Regions from separate parts of the Kluyvera sp. genome, predicted to be linked through region 1. Evidence: predicted binding sites of a transcription regulator. Region 1 holds the regulator's gene; each other region holds the start of a gene.
What was found. The regulator Fur, encoded in region 1, represses iron uptake genes when iron is present. The targets are predictions, from matches to a motif close to ATAATAATGAGAACNACTATCAA.

Region 1 (4,280 bases):
GGGGCACGGCAAAATTCGGATGAGTTCCTCACTTGCCCCTGAGCGTTAGAATGTTCAACATGATACCCTAACCCGACAATGCGAAAAAAAGAACTTTGCTATGAAATTGAATTTCCGAGCGCAAACTGCACAAAACCTGCACAATAATTCCCCCATCGTCCTGGTCCACGGTCTGTTCGGCAGCCTGGATAACCTCGGCATTCTCGCCCGCGACCTGCTTGCCGATCACGATGTCATTCAGGTCGACATGCGTAACCACGGTCTGTCGCCGCGTTCCGACGATATGAGCTATCCGGCCATGGCGCAGGATTTGCTCGATACTCTCGACGCCAACCAGATTGAGAAAGCGACATTCATCGGCCATTCAATGGGCGGAAAAGCGGTGATGGCGCTGACCGCGCTGGCCCCGGAGCGCATCGACCGCCTGGTGGCAATCGACATTGCGCCGGTGGATTACCACGTGCGTCGTCATGATGAAATTTTTGCCGCCATTAACGCCGTCACCAGCGCGGGCGTCTCCACGCGCCAGCAGGCAGCCACGGTGATGCGCGAGTATCTGCATGAAGAAGGCGTGATTCAGTTTCTGCTGAAGTCGTTTGTTGACGGCGCCTGGCGCTTTAACGTGCCGGTGCTGTGGGAGCAATATCCCCATATCGTCGGCTGGGAAACCATTCCGGCCTGGGAACACCCTGCGCTGTTTATTCCCGGCGGCAACTCACCGTATGTCACCGAAGCCTATCGTGACGATCTGCTGGCGCAGTTCCCGCAGGCGAGAGCGCACGTGATTGCCGGGGCGGGTCACTGGGTTCACGCCGAAAAACCGGACGCCGTGCTGCGCGCCATTCGCCGTTACCTCGCTGAGTGATTAAAAATGCATCGACCGCGCGCCAGAATGGCCGTGGTCGTTGGCGTGCGGGTTCCACTGTTGTATGATTGCGCGCTGTCTGCACCGGGCACCGTCCGGTAGCTTGTTTCCCCGAAGTCACTCAGAACCATGGCAAAAGAACAAACGGACCGTACGACATTAGATTTGTTCGCAAATGAGCGTCGGCCGGGAAGACCCAAAACCAATCCGCTTTCGCGTGACGAACAGCTCCGCATTAATAAGCGCAATCAGCTCAAACGCGACAAAGTTCGTGGGCTTAAGCGCGTCGAGTTAAAGCTGAACAGCGACGCCGTTGATGCGCTCAACGAACTGGCGGCAGCCCGTGACATGAGCCGCAGCGAACTCATCGAAGAGATGCTGATGAGCCAACTGGCGCTGCTGCACGGGCAAGGGAAAGTCTGAAATATCCCCCCAGAACGCACTTTCATGTAGCAGAGTGTGCAGTACGGCACGATAGCTGTTTCCGCCCGCTTCTCTGTTCTGCTATGATTGCCCTTATCTGTGGGCAATAAGCCACCACCATATCATTAAGTTTCAAGAGGTTATTTTACTCATGGCAATCGTTGGCATCTTCTTCGGTAGCGACACCGGGAACACCGAAAATATCGCAAAAATGATTCAAAAACAGCTTGGTAAAGATGTCGCTGACGTTCACGACATTGCCAAGAGCAGCAAAGAAGACCTGGCAGGCTACGATATCCTGCTGCTGGGTATCCCAACCTGGTACTACGGTGAAGCACAGTGCGACTGGGACGATTTCTTCCCGTCTCTGGAAGAAGTTGACTTCAACGGTAAGCTGGTCGCCCTCTTCGGCTGTGGCGATCAGGAAGACTACGCGGAGTACTTCTGCGATGCGCTGGGTACGATTCGCGACATCATCGAGCCAAACGGCGCGACCATCGTTGGTCACTGGCCAACCGCAGGCTACCACTTCGAAGCGTCGAAAGGCCTGGCCGATGACGACCACTTCGTGGGTCTGGCGATTGACGAAGACCGCCAGCCGGAGCTGACCGCTGAACGCGTTGAAAAATGGGTTAAGCAGGTTGCTGAAGAGCTGCACCTCGACGAAATCAAAAACGCCTGATGATATTGAGGCGCGATAACAAATCGCGCCTCATTAATAGGTAAAAGCAATCAAAATAATAGCTACATTTTTTTAACTTTTCAGCGCATACCTGTACAATATCTTCTGATTTAGCGTAGGTTCATCGCTCTGTTTGTCGGTGACGCCTCGTTTTTGAAAGCTTAGTTTACCCAAGCCTTGCTGTTTTCATTTATCCAGGGTCATTCTATAATGAGACGCATTAAAACGGGTGAATTCTCTGTGATACTTTCGCTGATGGAAGTTAATCGTTTAGCAACAGGACAGATTCCGCATGACTGACAATAATACCGCATTAAAGAAGGCTGGCCTGAAAGTCACACTTCCACGGTTAAAGATTCTGGAAGTTCTTCAGGAACCGGATAACCACCATGTCAGTGCGGAAGACTTATACAAACGCCTGATCGACATGGGTGAAGAAATTGGCCTGGCCACGGTTTATCGTGTCCTGAACCAGTTTGATGACGCGGGCATCGTGACCCGTCATAATTTTGAAGGCGGCAAATCCGTTTTCGAACTGACCCAGCAGCATCACCACGATCACCTGATTTGCCTCGACTGTGGCAAAGTGATCGAGTTCAGCGACGAATCTATCGAAGCTCGCCAGCGTGAAATTGCCGCCAAACACGGAATTCGTCTGACCAACCACAGCCTTTATCTTTATGGCCACTGCGCTGAAGGCGACTGCCGTGAAGATGAACATGCTCACGATGGTGTAGAGAAGTAACTCCCGCCCTCGTTAAAAAAACCAGCGCCATGCGTTGGTTTTTTTTGCCCTTCGTTCGCATTCAGCCATAAAAAAACCGCTGCAAGCAGCGGTTTTTTCAGTTATTAGCATTCGCCTTATCTTATGGCTTCACGGTGTTATTGCTGCGAATTTCCTGCCACATCTTTTCGCATTTGGCTTTTACGGCCTGGTCGTTACCGGTACGGGTTGCCTGAATACACTGCTGATAATCCAGCACGCGTACGGATTCCTGATTAGCAAACTGTTCATGCTGTTTCTCTTTTTTCAGCACGTTCAGCACGCTCTGGCAGGCCTGGATTTTGTCCGGATTGCCTTCAGCGGTGTTAATGCACGCGCTGTAGGCATCCTTCAGCTTACTGTCTTCTTTCGGCGTGGATGGCTGAGCGCAAGCGGTAAGGCCAGCGGCCATCAGGGCAACAATAATCAGTTTTTTCATACGATGAGCCTCTTAGCGGCGGCAGAGGCTTCCCCCTGCCGCATCATGCATCAGAAAATAGTGAACGGTGCGATAACCATGAATTTCACGTCACGCTCATCCTGGAAGATGTTGCCGTAACCACCGCCCCAGCTTGGGATGTCGGAGTGGTTGTCGTACTGAGTGAAGTGCAGTTTGAAGAGGGTACCCTTCGCGCGGCCTTCCTGTACGGTATACATGGCATCCAGGCTGTATGCAGATTCTCTGATCGTATTGTTTTTGTTGTAGTAGGCATCCGGGTTCATCTGCCAGGTCGCTGGTTTCGCATCCCATGCATAGACGTAGGATGCACCCACTGCCCAGCCAGGAAGATTCCAGTTCTTCAGGTCATACATACCACCGAAGAAGACCGCTTTTTCGCCGTTGGCGTTGAAGTCAGAGCGGTTATCCCACCAGATATCCAGACGACCGTTAGATGACGCGTAGGTCGGGGTCATACGCTGCAGGAAGTAGCCCTGCTGACCGTCAGCCTTAACCCAGGTCCCTTCCAGACGGAAGTCGAACACCTCGTTCAGCTTATAGCCAAATGTTAACGCCTGCAGCCACGCGGTGCCGTCGTAAATGTCGTTCACGCCGTGATCGCTCACTTTGTCACGGGTACCATAGAACTGGTAGCTGGTGGTCAGCGGGCCGCCAGGGATATCAAATTTGTAGCTTGCTTTGGCGAAGTACTGGTCGACATAACCTTCCGCCTGACCGAATGCCGCTTCCAGCACCAGGTCATTTTTAAAATCGTATTTCGCACCGATAGAGTGCAGGTAATCAACTTTGGTCTTCTTATCATTCTGATAGAAGTTATCCATCTCCAGATGCCATGGCGCCTTGTACTCATTGGTCCACATGTAGGAGAAGCTCAGCGCGCCATTGTCGCCGTAGTCAAAGTTTGCCCCGGCTTCAGCGCCCTGGTAAGTACCCGGCATAAAGCTCCAGTGCGGTGCCAGCAGGGTTTGACCGGTTGGTTGAATGTAACCCGCACGCGCCCAGGTTGGGCCAAGTTTAAATTTAGCTGCCGCTTTATACAGGCTGATACCGCTCTTATCGCCGCTGTAATCTTCGCTATAGCCTTTAT
Region 2 (4,280 bases), on a different contig from region 1:
GCCGACGGTGGCTTGCCAGTTATCTTCATGCACGCCAATCGGTTTAAACACCGGCGTAATCGCGCGGCTGACAGAGGCCAGCGCCGAGTCGTTAATGTTGTCGACGATCTTGCCGCTGAACGAGAAGCTGTTCAGTGCGCTCAGGAAAATACTGACGATCACGATAACTTTACCGGCGCGCAGCACGAAGCCTTTCAGGCGCTGCCAGGTCTGGATGAACAGGCTTTTGATGTGCGGTACGTGGTAGACCGGCAGTTCCATGACGAACGGCGAGGCTTCGCCACGCATGATGGTGTATTTGAGCATCAGGCCGGTGAGGATGGCGATAACGATCCCCAACACATAGAGCGAGAAGACCACCAGCGCGCCGCCCTGGCCGAAGAAGGCCGCGGCGAAGACCGCGAAGATAGCCAGACGCGCGCCGCAGGACATAAACGGTGCCATCATAATGGTCATCAGGCGTTCACGCGGGGCATCCAACGTACGGGCGCCCATCACCGACGGCACGTTACAGCCGAAGCCGACGATCAGCGGCACAAAGGATTTCCCCGGCAGACCAAGCGCCTGCATCAGGCGGTCCATGACGAAGGCGGCGCGGGCCATATAGCCGGAGTCTTCAAGGAACGAGAGGAACAGGTACATCATGCCGATTTGCGGCACCAGCGGCAGAACGGTGTTGATACCGCCGCCGAGCCCCTGCGCCAGGAATACGGTCAGCCAGTCCGGGAAGTGCAGGGTGTAGCCAATCCACTGAATACCATGAATAAAGAGCGCTACCGAGCCGCCGTCGAAGATGGGCTGTAAGGCACCGCCGATGTTAATCGCCAGCAGGAACATCAGGTACATCACGAACAGAAAGACCGGCAGCCCCAGCACGCGGTTGAGGACGATTTTATCCAGCGCGGCGGTAAAACGGCTTGGTTCGGCGGTCAGCGTATTGCTGACGGCGTCGCAGATAGCGGCGATGCTCTGGTAGCGAGCGTCGGCGATATGCAAAGCGGGATCGTCCAGCTCTTCGCTCAGGTGCGCCAGCGAAACGTCCAGCTTATGCGCCGCATCGCCAGCGTAGGCGCGGCTGTAGATGTCGCCTTCCAGCATCTGCATACCCAGCCAATGGCGCTGGCGCTCCGGAATGTCCTGCGCCATCTCTTTGGCCAGATTATCGGCTTCACGCAGCAGCGGCTGCGGGTAGTGCACCAGCTCCAGCGGCTGATTGCCCTTGTGGCGATCAATCGCCATTTTCAGCGCTTCAATGCCGCGGGCGCGGGTCGATACCAGCGGTACCACCGGGCAGCCGAGACGAGCGGAAAGGGCGTCGACATCGATGCGAATCTGCTGCTTCTCGGCGATATCCAGCATGTTCAGCGCGACCACGCACGGAATGCCCAGCTCGAGTAATTGCAGCGTCAAATACAGGTTACGTTCCAGGTTGGAGGCGTCGACCACGTTAATCAGCAGGTCGGCATCGCCGCTGAGAATGTAGTGGCAGGCGATTTGTTCATCCAGCGACGTTTGTGACGAGATAGTGGTCAGCGAGTAGGTGCCCGGCAGGTCGACAAGGGTGACCTGATGATCGGTGGTGGCGAAAGAGCCTTCTTTACGTTCAACCGTCACACCCGCCCAGTTGCCTACGCGCTGGCGCGCGCCGGTCAGCTGATTGAATAAGGTTGTCTTGCCGGAATTAGGATTACCAATTAGACCGATGGTTAATTTTTTCATTTTTCAGACTCTTATTACCGGGCTGAAGTCATTACGCGACAGGTTCTAATTCGATTAGCGCGAGATCTTTTTTACGCAATACCAGGCTTACGCGACGGGTTTCAATATGAATGGGGTCACCCAAGGGCGCAACGCGAACGACATGGAATGATGAGCCAGGCAGCATGCCCAATGAGAGGAGTTTCTGCCGATAGGCTGGGCTAATTTCGCGGGAGAAACCAACAATCTTCCACGCAGTATCCGGTGTAAATTGCATAGAACCTACTTGTTTTATCGCTAGCTGGACGAGGGAGTGCCCGCGTGCGGCCTGATGGCGGCAAGGGCATCGTCAACGAATAAAGAATAAAATCCACTGCAAATGATGATAATGAGAATGGTTTTTATCATCAATACATAATATGCGGTTGGTGGGAGTTTTGCGCACTATTTGCACTTTTTTTGATATTACTCAAGCAACGCATTGTAGCGATAAATCAATTAACCGATATTTACATCGCTTAATGTTTAATTAAGGTTTCATTGGTTAATAAAATAAAACGTGATGCGGTTTATTATTAAAAGTTGCGCGAAAATATTAATTACTGAGGGCGAGATAAGGCGCGAAGCGAATGCGTCACGGCTGGTGATGTAAAACGCCTTATCCCCCATGCAGTCTGGATAAGGCGTTTATCGATTAGCGTTTTTTACCCATTGCTGCGGCTAAAGCGTCCATCATGGCGCTGTTACCGGCAGGCTGAGCTTCGCGGCCGCGCGGCTTGGCCGCTTTCGCCGCTGGACGTCCGCTGTTCTGCGGACGGTCATTACCGCCGCCACGACGGGCGTTGGTTTCACCCGGCTGCTCATCCAGACGCATAGTCAGGGCGATACGTTTACGCTGCAAATCGACCTCCAGCACCTTCACTTTGACGATATCGCCTGCTTTCACCACGGTGTGTGGATCTTCGACGAATTTATCCGCCAGCGAGGAGATATGCACCAGGCCGTCCTGGTGCACGCCGATATCGACAAAGGCGCCAAAGTTGGTGACGTTGGTCACCGCGCCTTCGAGGATCATTCCCGGCAGCAGGTCGTTCATGGTTTCGACGCCATCGGCGAACTTCGCGGTTTTAAATTCCGGACGCGGGTCGCGGCCCGGTTTTTCCAGCTCTTTGATGATGTCGGTGACGGTCGGTACGCCAAAACGTTCGTCGGTAAACTCAGAGGCTTTCAGGCCGCGAAGTTCACTGCTGTTGCCCATCAGATCTTTCAGCGCCTGCTGGGTGGCCGCCAGAATGCGTTCAACCACCGGGTAGGCTTCCGGGTGCACGGTGGAAGCGTCCAGCGGGTTATCGCCGTGGTTGATGCGCAGGAAGCCCGCGCACTGCTCGAACGCTTTCGGCCCCAGACGACTTACCTTCAGCAACTGCTGGCGGTTCTGGAACTGGCCATTCTCATCGCGCCAGGCGACGATGTTCTGCGCCATCATGCGCGTCAGGCCCGCGACGCGGGTCAGCAGCGGCACGGAGGCGGTGTTCAAGTCCACGCCGACGGCGTTCACGCAGTCCTCGACGACCGCATCCAGCTTACGCGCCAGCTGCGTCTGGCTGACGTCATGCTGGTACTGGCCCACCCCGATGGATTTCGGGTCGATTTTCACCAGCTCGGCCAGTGGGTCCTGCAGACGACGGGCGATAGACACCGCGCCGCGCAGGGAAACGTCGAGATCCGGGAATTCCTGCGCCGCCAGTTCGGAAGCGGAATACACCGACGCGCCTGCTTCGCTGACGATCACCTTCTGCGCGGTGACTTGCGGGAACTGTTTCTGCACATCGAGGAAGAAACGCTCGGTTTCGCGTGAGGCGGTACCGTTGCCGATCGCCACCAGCTCCACGTTGTGTTTTTCGCACAGCGCCGCCACGGCGACCGCCGCTTTCGCCGCCTGCCCGGTGTGCGGGTAGATGGTATCCGTCGCCACCAGCTTGCCGGTGCCGTCCACCACCGCCACCTTCACGCCGGTACGCAGACCAGGGTCGAGGCCCATGGTGGCGCGCAGACCGGCTGGTGCAGCCATCAGCAGATCGTGCAGGTTACGGGCGAAGACGTTGATGGCTTCATCTTCCGCGCGTTCGCGCACGGTGCCCATCAGTTCGGTTTCGAGGTGCATCAGCACTTTGATGCGCCAGGTCCAGCTCACCACGCCTTTGCGCCAGCTATCCGCCGGGGCGTTGTTCAGGCGCAGGCCGAGGTGGTCGATAATAATCTGTTCGCAGTGGCTCTCTTTCGGCGGCTCGTCGAACTGCGGATCGGCGTTGAGCGAGAGTTGCAGAATACCTTCGTTGCGCCCGCGGAACATCGCCAGCGCGCGGTGGGAAGGGGTGGTTGAAATCGGTTCGTGATGGTCGAAGTAGTCGCGGAACTTCGCGCCTTCTTCTTCCTTACCGCTGACCACTTTGGCCACCAGGTGGGCGTTCTTCCACAGGTAGTCGCGCACTTTCGCCAGCAGGCCGGCATCTTCCGCGAAGCGTTCCATCAGGATATAGCGCGCGCCGTCGAGGGCCGCTTTGGTATCCGCGACGCCCTTA
Region 3 (4,280 bases), on a different contig from region 1:
AGCCGCCTGGCCGATCTCCTGTGCGCACTCATAAAGAAACTGCTCAGCTATGGAACGATTGATAGGCTCGTTGGCCTGATGCGCAATCAGTTGATGACCAGTACCAATCTCGACGGTTTTCAGAATCGACATACAGGCTGCCAGACGCAAACTGAATTCATCACCCACCAGTTGCGAACCCTTTCTCGGTATGCTCAGCAGCGTTAACCCACTTTCCTGCACCCGGTTGAGCATGAGCGGGTTATCGTTTTTCACCGTCCCAGCGCTGACATAGAACTTTTTATAGTACTCATTTTTATTGACCACATCGTGCAGACAGAGCGCAACAAACAGATCCTGAACGCGCTCTTCACCGGTCGTGAGATAACGGTTGAAACGCACGCGCTGCAAAAACTGGATGTAATCACTGTAGGTGATACCGGTCGTAATAAATGCATTATCCTGGTGGAGATGCGCTTCGTCCGGCAGCAGTTCGTTAAGCTCTTTCATCGTTCGCTTCAGGGTGGAAAGCGTTTTGCCAAAGCGCAGCACCGCGCTATCAACCGCGAGCGGGCTGTTATCCTGAAGGTATTTGAGAAAAGAGAGATCAAAAGAGTTCATGAAGGATCGCTGCTGTTAAACGCAAAATGCAGCATAGCGAATAAACGGTAAAGAAACCGTGACCTGTCGCGGGTCACGGTAATCAGGCAATTAACTCAGCAGCGTTCCCAGCAGCAGCCAGCCGTTCAATGCCACCACCACCGCGACAATTGCCCAGCCGATGCGTTTAATCCACCGCGTGTTGACCAGTTCGCCCATTAGCTTGCGGTCGCTGGTGAAAATCAGCAGCGGAACCAACGCCAGCGCAATACCAAAGCTCAGCAGCACCTGGCTCATCACCAGAATACGCGTTGGGTCCAGCCCCATCAGAATGACGATAAACGACGGCAGCATGGTGACCGCGCGGCGGAACCACAGTGGAATATGGAAACGAATAAAGCCCTGCATCACCACCTGACCGGCCAGCGTACCAACCACCGTAGAAGACAGGCCGGCGGCAATCAGGCTGAGGCCAAAGATCGTCGCCGCCGCATGGCTGAGCAGCGGTTCAAGCGTCAGGTAAGCCTGATCGAGATCGGTAATGCCGGTATGCCCGTGAAAATGGAAGGCCGCAGCGGCTGTCGCCATCATCGCCAGGTTAACGAAGCCGGCGATGGTCATGGCGATAGCGACGTCCCAGCGGGTGGCCTGATAGCGCTCTTTAGCGCTACCGCCGTGCAGATGCTGGGTCAGCGATGAATGAAGATAAATAACGTGCGGCATGATGGTTGCCCCCAGCACCCCCGCAGCCAGATAAACCGCTTCACCATTGGGTAACGACGGTAACAGCATACCTTTGGTCAGCGGCGCCAGTTCGGGCTGAGAGAATATCAGCTCGACGATATACGCTGCCGCCACGAACAGCAGCAGGCCGCCGATGACTTTTTCCAACGGTTTTTGCCCGCGACGCTGAAGCATCAGAATCAAAAAGGTGGCAATCCCGGTCAGCACCGCGCCCTGTAACAGCGAAATGCCCAGGATCAGCTTAAAGCCGATCGCCGCACCGATAAACTCGGCCAGATCGGTCGCCATGGCGATAATTTCCGCCTGCACCCAGTAGAACCAGACCACCGGTCGTGGGTAATGGTCGCGAATCTGCTCCGCGAGGTTTTTTCCGGTAGCAATGCCCAGCTTCGCTGAAAGCACCTGAATCAGCATCGCCATCAGGTTTGCCCATACCACCACCCACAGCAACTGGTAGCCAAAGCTGGCGCCCGCCTGAATGTTGGTCGCAAAGTTGCCCGGATCGATATAGCCGATCGCAGCAATAAATGCCGGCCCCATCAGCGCCAGCCGCATGCGGCGTGCGGTACGACAGCTGTTAGTTTCAATGCGACTGTTTGTCATTCTCTGCCTCAAAAACATAGCCTTTGCTATGTTTTAGGCTAACAGAATGAGAATGATTATCAAGTTCATTTAAGCAAGGTGATAATGATTATTCTGATAGCCGGAACCAATAGCCAGACTGGAGGTTGGGAAGGTTTGGTATACGCTTAAGAAGAGAGTAGTACAACGTGGAAACTTTTCATACATTTACTCAACATAACAAAAATGCATGCTTGATCACTAATTTTGAGTTTGCTCACAGGTTCTGAATATAGTGAGAGACAGATCTCGTTTTATTTAACCATGTTACATAGAATGTGCACGAAAATTTAACCCGTCTCATGTTTGGAGCAAATATGGACCGCGTCTTGCATTTTATTCTCGCGCTCGTTGTGGTGGCGATCCTGGCCTTGCTGGTCAGTTCTAACCGCAAACAGATCCGCATTCGTTATGTTATCCAGCTACTGGTCATTGAAGTGCTGTTGGCCTGGTTCTTCCTGAACTCCGATATTGGTCTGGGCTTTGTGAAAGGCTTCTCCGAGATGTTCGAAAAACTTCTCGGTTTCGCCAACGAAGGGACCAACTTTGTCTTCGGTAGCATGAACGATAAAGGTCTGGCCTTCTTCTTCCTGAAAGTACTGTGCCCTATCGTGTTTATCTCTGCGCTGATCGGTATCCTGCAGCACATCCGCGTACTGCCTATCGTCATTCGTGCGATTGGTACCGTGCTGTCGAAAATCAACGGCATGGGCAAACTGGAGTCTTTCAACGCCGTCAGCTCCCTGATTCTGGGTCAGTCTGAAAACTTCATCGCCTATAAAGACATCCTTGGTAAAATGTCCCGTAACCGCATGTACACCATGGCGGCGACGGCGATGTCTACCGTGTCTATGTCTATCGTTGGCGCCTACATGACCATGCTGGAGCCGAAGTACGTTGTCGCGGCGCTGGTACTGAACATGTTCAGCACCTTTATCGTCCTGTCGCTGATCAACCCGTACCGCGTTGATGCCAGCGAAGAAAACATTCAGATGTCTAACCTGCACGAAGGTCAAAGCTTCTTCGAAATGCTGGGTGAATACATTCTGGCAGGTTTCAAAGTGGCAATTATCGTTGCTGCGATGCTGATCGGCTTTATCGCCCTGATCGCCGCGCTGAACGCCCTGTTCGCCACCGTAACCGGCTGGTTTGGCTACAGCATCTCCTTCCAGGGCATTCTGGGCTACATCTTCTATCCGGTTGCATGGATCATGGGTGTACCGGCAAGTGAATCCCTGCAGGTGGGCAGCATCATGGCAACCAAACTGGTTTCCAATGAATTCGTCGCCATGATGGACCTGCAGAAAATCGCCGCTGAGCTCTCTCCGCGCGCGGTCGGCATCATCTCCGTGTTCCTGGTCTCCTTCGCCAACTTCTCTTCCATCGGCATCATCGCCGGTGCGATTAAAGGTCTGAACGAAGAACAGGGCAACGTGGTTTCTCGCTTCGGTCTGAAGCTGGTTTACGGTTCTACGCTGGTGAGCGTGCTGTCTGCGTCTATCGCCGCGCTGGTTCTGTAATTCACCGTCGCTAACATCAGGACCTGTAACGTTGTTACAGGTCCTTTTTTTTGTTCTCAAGCTGCCAGAGCGGACGCGGTTTATCGATCAGGTAGCCCTGCATATAGTGCACGCCAAGGCGTTCCAGCAGCTGTTGCTGTTCTTCCGTCTCGACATATTCTGCCACCACGGACAAATTCCGCAGCTTCGCCATCTCGCAGATAGAGCGAATAATCATCGCATCCATCGGGTTGTTTAAAACATCACGTACGAAGCAGCCATCTATCTTGATAATGTCGGCTTCCAGACGCTTCAGGCGCTCATAGTTTGCGTAGCCGGTACCGAAGTCATCAATCGCAATCAGGCAGCCAAACTGACGCAACTGCTGGATATTGGCAACGCTGACGTCAGAGTTGGAAAAAGCCTGCTCTTCGGTAATCTCGATAATAATGCGTTTAACATCGACGTGATAACGGCGGAACAGCGCGATAATCTCGGCGGCGCTCCCCTTTTGCATCAAGGTGTACGGCATCAGATTCACCGAGAAATTCTTATCGGGAAGCTCATCCAGCGAGCTGAACAGATACTCCAGTACCTGCATGTCAAAGCGCTTGCTAAGGTTGAACTGCGCAAGGACCGGGATGAATTTATCCGGCGTCACCATACCGTCAGCGTCAACGAGGCGGCTTAGTATCTCGTAGTAACCTTCGCCGGAAGGCTTTCTGATCGACTGGGCGTAAAGCACAAAACCGCCCCAGTCCAGCGCGTTTTTAACCCGATTCAACAGCACAACCTGTTCGCTGCTTTGGTCGAAAGCGTCAACGTGACCGTTATCCA

Region 2: the regulator Fur is predicted to act here: its motif matches at 2,081-2,103, upstream of feoA (ferrous iron transporter A).
Region 3: the regulator Fur is predicted to act here: its motif matches at 1,967-1,989, upstream of ACW14G_RS17520 (Nramp family divalent metal transporter).

Annotation. Positions count from the first base shown of each region.
Region 1 is NZ_CBDKZX010000027.1:16,819-21,098, reverse strand. It holds gene ybfF (esterase) at 101-865, shown strand; gene ybfE (LexA regulated protein) at 995-1,288, shown strand; gene fldA (flavodoxin FldA) at 1,440-1,970, shown strand; gene fur (ferric iron uptake transcriptional regulator) at 2,263-2,715, shown strand; gene chiQ (ChiQ/YbfN family lipoprotein) at 2,837-3,172, opposite strand; gene chiP (chitoporin ChiP) at 3,223-4,280, opposite strand, start outside.
Region 2 is NZ_CBDKZX010000014.1:4,993-9,272, forward strand. It holds gene feoB (Fe(2+) transporter permease subunit FeoB) at 1-1,719, opposite strand, end outside; gene feoA (ferrous iron transporter A) at 1,751-1,975, opposite strand; gene ACW14G_RS08005 (Tex family protein) at 2,393-4,280, opposite strand, start outside.
Region 3 is NZ_CBDKZX010000063.1:16,863-21,142, forward strand. It holds gene ACW14G_RS17515 (BglG family transcription antiterminator) at 1-600, opposite strand, end outside; gene ACW14G_RS17520 (Nramp family divalent metal transporter) at 691-1,926, opposite strand; gene nupC (nucleoside permease NupC) at 2,262-3,464, shown strand; gene ACW14G_RS17530 (sensor domain-containing phosphodiesterase) at 3,499-4,280, opposite strand, start outside.